DNA from 3 places in the Chryseobacterium sp. StRB126 genome. Region 3 is predicted to be linked to each of the others. Evidence: riboswitches for the same ligand, from Rfam matches in the RefSeq annotation. Region 3 holds a riboswitch; each other region holds the start of a gene.

Region 1 (3,286 bases), 2.7 Mb from region 3:
TAATTGATAAGAACAATATATAGAAAATAGAGCCCTTGGAGTAATCTTCAAGGGCTTTTATTATACGTTTTGGCTAAAGCCAATGGAAATTTATTTTTATCTTTTAAACGGGCTGAAGCCCGTTTCTATTGAATTATTCAATCTAGATACAATAAAAAACGGCGGAATAAATCCCGCCGTTTTCCGTTAAAAAAATCTAATTATTGAATATCGACTATATACATAGTTCCTTTGTCAACCTTCCCTGTTTTAGGAAGGATTTTAGCTTTAGCATTTCCGGCTCCGTCATCTACCACTCCAAAATCATCATCATTAAAAACAGCCAGTTTATTATTTCCTAAATAAACAATTCCCTCAAACTTATCATGTTCATAGCCCAGCTTTGCAACCAGATCTACGGCTAATTTTTTAGAAACAGGTTTAATTCCTGCTGTGGTAAGCTCGTCCCAGGTACACTGTTCCAGAGCTTTGCCGTTTATTTTCATTCCATCTACGGCTGCAAGGTCGGTTCCATTTACGTCTGTTGCTTCGCTTAGGTTGATTCTGTATACTTTTTTAATTCCACCCTGCGTTCCGAAATTACCGTCTCTTTCAATCACAAGGAATTCATTACTCCCTAATGCTGTAATGTCACAAACTGAATCAGAAGCGCCACCATCTTGTTTATACAGATATTGTTTCGTTTGTCCGGTATTAATATCAAAAGTTACAATTCTCGTTAAAGTTGCATTGGTTGCCAAAGCTTTTGATGGAACAAACATCATTGACTGCATTGTTCCTACCAATGTTTTTCCATCTGGAGTCATACAAAGTCCTTCCATTCCTCTGTTGGCTCTTCTTTTCGCTAAAACAGCTGGTAATTTTCTTGTTCCTGTGTTCACACCCATTGGGCTTATTCTTTCCATCTCTACTCCATCGGCATTGTAGTGAACGATGTGTGGACCATATTCATCAGAAACCCAGAATGTACCATCTGGTGCTGCTACAATACTTTCACTGTCTAACCCATATTTATCCGTACCCAGCTCATTTCCTGCTGCATCATAGGCTATTTCGCCTGTACTTCCCATTCCTGCTGGGTTTGGAAGCCCTGTAATAGGCTGTCCGGATGGATTTTTAAGCTTAATATATTTAATAACTTCCACTTTTCCTTCAGCATTAATTTTAAAATGCATAATGGTTGGAGTAAAATTAGGTGTTAAAAATTTCTTTCCGCTTTTAAAATCAGTATTTGGGCCACGGTCTGTAATAACATAAAATTCTCCTTTTCTTGTAGGATGAGCTGCCGCTCCGGAGCCGAATCCACCATTAATTACATCTACTCCGTTCACTGTTGCCAGTGTTGTAAAAGGAAACTCCTGAGGAAGTTTAGAGTAATTAATATCCTGATTATTTATATTGTTGTCATCGTCTTTGCTGCATGACCATAGTGTAGACATCACCAAAGCAGATAATAATAACTTTTTCATATTAACTTTTATGGCGCGAAAGTATAAATTGATTGTAAACTGATCTTGAATGCAATAATAATTCTATTTTAACAATAGAACCTTGAGATGAATTCAATATAAACAACAAAACACCTTAATTACCCGGAAAAATCAAAAACAAAACACCAATTCATTATCAATCAATAAAATCCATCATTAAAAACACTGGAAACAGATCTATAATTCACAAAACAGATATCAAAATTTATATGATATATTTGCACCGTTTTTAAGGTTGAACACTGTTCACAATAGGGAATCAAGTGAGAATATCATTCAAATCTTGAGCTGTACCCGCAACTGTAAGCTGTTTTTACCTATAGCTATTAAAATGTACCACTGGATCAACATCCGGGAAGGTTGGCTATAGGATGCGAGCCAGGAGACCTGCCTTGAACACAATTTAGATTTCAGAATTAAAGATAATTCTGTTAATACATAAGTTTCGGGAATAAAACTTTAATTTAATTATATCATGAGAAAAATCTATTTTTTTTTCTTACTGCTTTGTACGCAGTTTTTCTTTGCCCAATTCACAGAAAACGACATCAAGTTTTGGGTAGGAACCGGTTCTAAAAAGGCTTATTTCATTGCCGATTTCAATGACAACAATACGCCTACATCTTATGTTTGGGGCTATCGTTTTGATGGTGATAATTTAATGGCCGAAGACATGATTAACGCTATTGCGGCTGCAGAACCTAAAATAGAGGCTGACATTCCTTCAGGATTTCTGTACAGTTTCAAGTACAATCACCATACTCCAAGTACAGATGATTACTGGATTACCTGGACCGGGTCAAATTCCGGAAATATGTCCAATCAAAATAATGGTGTAGGATATACGGCTTTAACAGACGGGCTATGGTTTGGTATTACTTATGGTCTTGACTTCATTGATATTCCACCATCAACTCCAGTGCCAGCCTACAGCTCTCAATGGTATACCTCATCTCAAATTACCCATTGGATTGGAACAGGAACCAATAAAAGTCTTGTTGTTCTTGATTTTGGAACCCATAATTCTAATGGCAATGCCAACTCTTTTGTTTTTGGAATTCAGTACAATGGTACTCTGACAGCAGTGCAGGCCCTAGAGCTTATCCAAGCTCAGGCTCCTTATTTCAATTTTATTTCCAGCAATAATCAGATTTCCAATTTGTCATTAAATACCTTTACTGGAAACAACTCCGGAACAGAAAGCTGGAAATTATACACCGGAAAAGATCTTTCCAGCTGGCAGAACAAGGCTGATCTGAGCCAAGTCCAATTGAGTAACAATACATGGTTTGGATTAAGCTTTGGAGACAGAAGACCTTTCACACCTACTGAAGCAAGTAATGCTACATTGTCTGTTGCCTCAATAAATAAGAAAGCATCATTCAATATTTATCCTAATCCAACGAGTGATTTTATTCAGGTTAAAACATCTGAAAATATCAAAGAAATTAATATTTACTCATCTTTAGGACAAAAAGTACTGACTTCCCAGACAGCTAAGATTAATGTTAAACCTTTAAATACTGGGGTGTATTGGGTAGAGATTAAGACGAAGAATGGGGCTACTGTTCATAAGGTTGTGAAGAAGTAGAAATAACCACCCAGTCAAAAAATTCTTTGAATTTTTGACACTCGTCCAGAGGAGGGGAATATCGCGTCTTCAATTGTGATATTCTTCATTATATTTATTTCGGCATGAATCTTCTAAATAAAATTCGGCATTCGTGGCTAAAACAAAAAACGCATCCCAATTGGATGCGTTTCTCAGTATGATTATACAAATCAATTATTTTTTC
Region 2 (3,286 bases), 1.4 Mb from region 3:
TTTTAATCATGAAAAATTTCAAAAAACTAGACAGAAACGAGCTAAAATCTATTTCAGGAGAAGGATTACTTGATCCTATCGGAGGGTTATTAGGTGGTCTAGGTGGCGTTGTTGGTGGCGTTATCGGAGGAGTAGGTACTATCGTTGGTGGTGTTGTCGGCGGTGTAGGCTCTACAGTAGGTGGTGTTATCGGCGGTGTAGGTACCGTTGTTGGAAACGCTTTATGCCAAACACAATGTGTAGTTAATGGTGTAATCCACATCAAATTATTAGAGTGTGGTTCTACTTGCTAATCAGCAGCTCCATTAAAAGTTAAAAATATACCGCTCTGAAAAGAGCGGTTTTGTTTTTTTGGACATATCCTTTTGCAGTTTAAGCAAATACCTTGTAGAGTTCTTGTCATTGTCATTCTAAATGGAATGAAACAAAGTGGAATGAAAAATCTACTAAAAATGGACAAGATTCAGATTCGGAACACTATTTATTGGTTACACGTTCATAGCTACATTCGCTCTATAAAGTAAGGCCGTGATTATTCTTAACTTCAGCCATTACAAATGTACTGTGTGTACTTCCTATAGAATCTACAGAACCCAGTTTATTGAAAACAAAGTCCTGGTAATGCTTCATATCCCGAACCTGAACCTTTAAGAGAAAATCAAAATCTCCGGAAATGTTGTAGCATTCCGCCACTTCTGGAATTTCCAGAATTTCTTTTACAAAATCATAGCCTACCGAACGATCATGAATCTTTAATTTGATCTGACAAAATACCGTAAATCCACGGTTAAGCTTTTCAGCATCCAAAACGGCAGCATATCTCTTCACAAAACCTTCCTGTTCAAGCCTTTTTACCCGTTCAAAAACAGGAGAAGGGGACAGATTAATCTCCTTTGCAAGCTCTTTAACCGTCAGTTTTGCATTATTCTGAAGCAGTTTCAGCAGTTTTATATCCTTATCATCAAGTTGTTCCACAGAATATTATTCTTTTAAGGTTTAAAATCATTCAAATTTACAGAATTATATCCTGTTAAAATACAAACTAAAAGCAATATTAACCGAATAAAACACTTTTAATTGAATATATATTCTGTTTAAGTAATTTTACACAAAATTAAAATCTATTATTAAACTTAATATTGATAATAGATCAGTTCTTTACCATCTTCATCAAACAGGAAAGGTTTTACTTAACGTAGATTAATAGGGAATCGTGTGAGAATCACGAGCTGTCGCGCAACTGTAAGTAACACACCAAAGGTTTCTGTCCTTGGATATCCACTGCCAAAAGCGGGAAGGATGACGGAAACTGTTACAAGTCAGGAGACCTGCCTTTACTGAATTGACAATGCTTTCGCGGTCTGAAGCTTTTGAGTCATACAGATGATATTGGCAATGCATTTTCCTTTTGGAGAATTGTATTATTTGCCTGTATCATTGACTTCAGAGATTTTCTTACCCTACAAAGCATTCCGAAGCATTTTAAAGAGCTTTAAAATAAAGTGTAATCTAAAATTTGTAAAAATGCAAACTCACATTCTGGGCTATCCGCGTATTGGTAGCAAAAGAGAACTTAAGAAAGCCTGCGAACAGTATTGGTCAGGTAAAATTGTTTTGGAAGAACTTCTTACAGCAGGAAGAACTATCTGCAGCCAGAACTGGAACCTTCAGAAAGAAGCCGGAATAGATCTTATTCCGTGTAATGATTTTTCTTATTACGATCAGGTATTGGATATGAGCCTGGTAATAGGAGCCATTCCTACACGCTATCATGAAGTAGCGCTTAAAAAAAACAATTCTGAACTGGATCTTTATTTTGCGATGGCCAGAGGCTATCAGAAAGACGGATTGGACATTACAGCGATGGAAATGACCAAATGGTTTGATACCAATTACCATTATATTGTTCCGGAATTTTATAACAACCAGCAGTTTAAGCTTACTTCAGATAAAATTTTCAATGAATTTGCTGGTGCTAAACAGGCAGGAATCAATGCAAAACCTGCGATTATCGGTCTGATCTCTTATTTACTGTTAGGGAAGGAAAAAGAAGAAGGATTTGATAAACTGGATCTTGCTCACAATCTACTCTCTGTTTACGTAGAGATATTATCAAAACTTCAGGCTCAAGGTGCTGAATGGATTCAGTTTGACGAACCCTTCCTTGCATTAGATATTACAGAAAAAGCACAAGAAACCTATACTTTTGTGTACGCTGAGCTTAGAAGACTGTTCCCAAAACTGAAATTCATTATAGCCACTTATTTTGAAGGCCTAAAGAACAACTTATCACTTTCAGTTTCGCTTCCAGTCAATGTGTTGCATATTGATTTGGTAAGAAGTCCGGAACAGTTAGAAGACGTTCTTCATGCTATTCCTGAAAACCTGAGCTTATCTCTTGGAGTGGTAGACGGAAGAAACATCTGGAAAAATGATTATGAAAAATCGTTGTCTTTTATTACAAAAGCAGTTGAAAAATTGGGACCTGAGAGGGTTTTCATCGCTCCATCAAGTTCACTTTTGCATTCACCATGTGATGTAGACTTTGAAACCAGTCTCGATCCCGAAATAAAAAACTGGCTGGCTTTCGCTAAACAAAAGGTAAAAGAAGTGGTATCCCTTAAAGAATTGGCATCCGGAACCTCTGAAAGTCCTATTTTACAGGATTTTGAGGATAATAAGAAAGCAATTTCAGACAGAAAAACGTCTCCACTCATCCATAATGAAGAAGTAAAATTAAGAGCAGCATCTGTTACGGAACAAGATTCACAAAGAAAAAATCCGTTCAATATCCGTAAAGAAGAGCAACAAAAGACCTTACAGCTTCCATTATTTCCTACAACCACTATCGGGTCATTTCCACAAACTGCTGAAGTAAGAAGCTGGAGAGCAAAATTCAAAAAAGGAGAATTAACGGCAGAGCAATATGATGCTTTATTAAAAGAGGAAACCCAGAGAACCATTCGCTGGCAGGAAAACATCGGAATTGATGTTCTTGTTCATGGAGAATATGAGCGTAATGATATGGTGGAATATTTCGGAGAACAGCTGAAAGGGTTTATCTTCACTAAAAATGGCTGGGTACAAAGCTATGGAAGCCGTTGTGTAAAACCTCCGATCATTTTTGGAGACGTTTTCCGCCCGGAACCTATGACGATTTACTGGTCTCAATATGCCCAATCTCAAACCAATCAATGGGTAAAAGGAATGTTAACAGGTCCTGTTACTATTCTACAATGGTCATTTGTACGTGACGATCAGCCCCGCTCCGAAACCTGTAAACAAA
Region 3 (3,286 bases):
TTGATTTTGTTCAAATGTTTGGTTATTAGGGTTTTATATTTTTTATTCTTTTAAAATTCACGAATTGTGAAAGCCTATTTCTTTTGCCTAGTCAAATATAATGTTAATATTGTTTCTGTTGGTTTTTAAAATTAAATATAATAATATATGAGAAATTTTTACAAAATGTCAATTAAATTACTTGCTGTTTGTTTCTTTTTTAATTTTAATATAGTTGAGGCTCAGCTTTCGGTAATGGGACTTGGGAATTATAATGTCGGTTCGGTTTCTGATAAAGGAGTGGTAAGCATGCAGACTACTGGTGGTGGAATATTTATGTGGACAGCAAATACAGGAATTGTACAAATAGGGACGATATCAAACGGATATCCGGCAGCTGGAAAAACGGTTGTTTCTAATGACGGAATGAAGATCGCATCCTCAGTCACAAATACTGTGACAAACTTTAATGAGATTTCAACGTATGATGTGAGCTCTGCTACATGGACTAATAGAGGTGGACTTGTGCCCACTGGTTGGGATGGCAGTGTAAGTTCTACATGGGGAATGTCTCCTGATGGCAGTGCAATTGTAGGACTGGGGTGGCTTACCGCAGCAAATGCCCATGCTGTAAAATGGGATGCAACAAACGGAGTGGTAGATCTAGGGAGTATGGTGAGCGGACGAAGCTCGAGAGCCAACGCAATAAGTGCAGATGGAACTGTTGTGGTAGGATGGCAGGATGAGTCTACAGGAACAAGAAGTGGTGCAAAATGGGTAGATGGTGTGGAAAGTTTCATTACAGATAACAACGGAAACAACGTAGGAGAAGCAGGAGCTGTTTCTACAGATGGCAATACAATAATTGGTTCGGCAAATCCAAATCCTTATGTATGGAAGGCCGGAACTGGACTAACATATATAACACACCCCAATGCTTCATTCTCTTTTAAAGGAGGAGCAACCGGAGTTTCGGGGGATGGAACAAAGGTTATTGGATTTTACAGGGCATTTGGAGCTCCGCCAATGTCTGGAGAAGGTTTCATCTGGACGGAAACGGATGGACGTCTTAATCTCAATGACTATGCAACAAGCTTAGGCATTAATACCAATGGGGTAATTATGGGACTTCCTTTGGCTATATCTCAGGACGGAAAAAAGATAGCTGGTATGGGAGTGAATGCGTCCAATCAAATGGTAGCGTTTTATCTCGATCTTACGGGATATTTATCAGTAAACGATGTTGTAAAAGATCAAAATACACTAGGAATTTACCCTAATCCGGTAGTTGATATTTTATATATTAAAGGGACCGGAAATATAGAAAAGGCAGAAGTTTATAATATGGTAGGGCAAAAAGTAAAATCGTTCACAGCTATGGAACATCAGATTGATGTTTCCTTTTTACCAAAAGGAAATTATATAGTACAGTTTTCCGAGAAAGGAGGGAAGCAGCAGAGTTATAAATTCATCAAGAAGTAAAAATTAGCAAATTTTAATAATAGTTATACCATGAATGGTTGTTTTCAATATTGAGAACAACCATTTTTTAAGCACTGAGATGAAAGAGTGGGTTTGTAAGTTTATACTTCACTATTTTCATCTTCAGGTTTCCTTATACCTGTTATAAAATTCATTTTTTGCCTAATACATTTAAAAAACTATCTTTGCAAAAATTTTGGTTTCCAGTATATTGGAATGAAAAGGGAATTGGGTGGAACTCCCAAACTGTCCCCGCAACTGTAAATCGCAATAGAAATTTCTGTAGACAGCCACTGTATAAAACGGGAAGGCACAGAAAGCGAAAGTCAGGAGACCTGCCAGAATAGTAATCAAATAAAACATATTGCTTTCGGAGGAAAAGTAGAAGGATATGGATATAAAAAGATCTCTAGTACTGTTTTTGTCATCTTATGGCGGCTTTCTTTTCGGGCAGGAGAAGGTTGTTGATACTATTTATATTTTCGACAGCCAGATGAACAAGGTGAAGCAGTTTCACCCTGTGAAAACAATTAATATTGAAGATGTAGAAAAGAACTCTAGTAATCTTTCTGAGCTATTAAGGTTTCAATCTTCCATTTATATCAAAGAAAACGGCCGTGGTGCTGTTTCTTCACCTTCTTTCAGGGGAACTTCAGCTCAACAGACAGCTTTTGTTTGGAATGGGATTAATATTAACTCTAATTTTTTAGGTCAGGGAGATATCAACAATATTGCCTTGTTTGGATATGACCAGATTGGAATAAAAGCAGGTGGAGGAAGTGTTACTTATGGTTCTGGGGCTATTGGTGGAAGTATTCACTTGAACAATAACCTTGATTTTAATAAAGGTTTTCATGGTTCTCTGTTTTCAGAAATAGCATCTTTTGGTACTTATAATAATTTTCTCAAAGGCTCGTACAGTAATGATAAATTCAGCTTTAAAGCTTCTGCAAACTATGCTGTAAGTACAAATGATTATGAGGTACCTGAATATGTAGTAGGCAGGACTTCATTTAAGAATATCAATGGAAGATATTACAATACAACCTTTAATATAGGAACTGCTTATAAAATTACGGATTCTCAGACTATTTCATGGCAAAGCCAGATATTTGATGCTTCGCAACATTATGTGATTTACGAGGAAAATGGTAACAGAACAAAGTATAAGGCAAATACTTTGAGAAGCATGATCTCCTGGGATATCAATAAAGTGAATCTCTCCAACAGCTTTAAATTTGCTTATACGGAAGATAATTACAGGTATTTTTCAGATATACATTCGCTTAAATCTAATGGAGCAGAAGGAAAGAATTATATCCTTAAAAACGATTTTAATTATTTTATAACTCCCAAAATCAATATCAATGCAATCGGAGAGTTCCAGGTGAATAAGGCTGAAGGTTATGAGATAGGAAGTGTAAGCCGGAACATAGGATCTTTAGCCGGAATGATAAAATATTTTGTTTCTAAGGACCTACGCTTTGAAGCAGGTATAAAGAAAGATTTTGTAGAAGATATCTCATCTCCGGTTCTGTATTCCTTTTCGGGAAAATGGAATGCTTTGAAATGGTATCATATAGGAGCAAGCTTTTCAAGAAACTTCAGATATCCTACTTTTAATGATCTTTATTGGAAGCCGGGCGGGAATCTGAATTTACAGCCTGAGACCTCCTTAAATATCGATATGGACCATGAGTTTAATTTTGGTGGTTTTAAGATTATTCTTAACCCATATTATATGGATATTAAGGATTTTATCAGCTGGCTTCCTACTTCATACGGATATTGGGCCCCTTTTAATACATACAAATCTGAATTCTAC

The links. Region 3 has a riboswitch for cobalamin ahead of CHSO_RS19925 (TonB-dependent receptor plug domain-containing protein). Riboswitches for the same ligand answer to the same signal wherever they lie in the genome.
Region 1: it holds a riboswitch for cobalamin, as region 3 does, so the genes downstream of both, CHSO_RS08005 (T9SS type A sorting domain-containing protein) here and CHSO_RS19925 (TonB-dependent receptor plug domain-containing protein) in region 3, are expected to answer to the same signal.
Region 2: it holds a riboswitch for cobalamin, as region 3 does, so the genes downstream of both, metE (5-methyltetrahydropteroyltriglutamate--homocysteine S-methyltransferase) here and CHSO_RS19925 (TonB-dependent receptor plug domain-containing protein) in region 3, are expected to answer to the same signal.

What each region holds. Positions count from the first base shown of each region.
Region 1 covers NZ_AP014624.1:1,764,467-1,767,752, reverse strand. Annotated here, with positions in the region: gene tpiA (triose-phosphate isomerase) at 1-3, shown strand, start outside; gene CHSO_RS08010 (esterase-like activity of phytase family protein) at 201-1,469, opposite strand; cobalamin riboswitch at 1,706-1,900, shown strand; gene CHSO_RS08005 (T9SS type A sorting domain-containing protein) at 1,966-3,081, shown strand; gene clpP (ATP-dependent Clp endopeptidase proteolytic subunit ClpP) at 3,277-3,286, opposite strand, start outside.
Region 2 covers NZ_AP014624.1:3,046,902-3,050,187, forward strand. Annotated here, with positions in the region: gene CHSO_RS25965 (bacteriocin-like protein) at 9-293, shown strand; gene CHSO_RS13780 (Lrp/AsnC family transcriptional regulator) at 514-975, opposite strand; cobalamin riboswitch at 1,165-1,351, shown strand; gene metE (5-methyltetrahydropteroyltriglutamate--homocysteine S-methyltransferase) at 1,525-3,286, shown strand, end outside.
Region 3 covers NZ_AP014624.1:4,418,921-4,422,206, reverse strand. Annotated here, with positions in the region: gene CHSO_RS19935 (T9SS type A sorting domain-containing protein) at 166-1,461, shown strand; cobalamin riboswitch at 1,642-1,819, shown strand; gene CHSO_RS19925 (TonB-dependent receptor plug domain-containing protein) at 1,853-3,286, shown strand, end outside.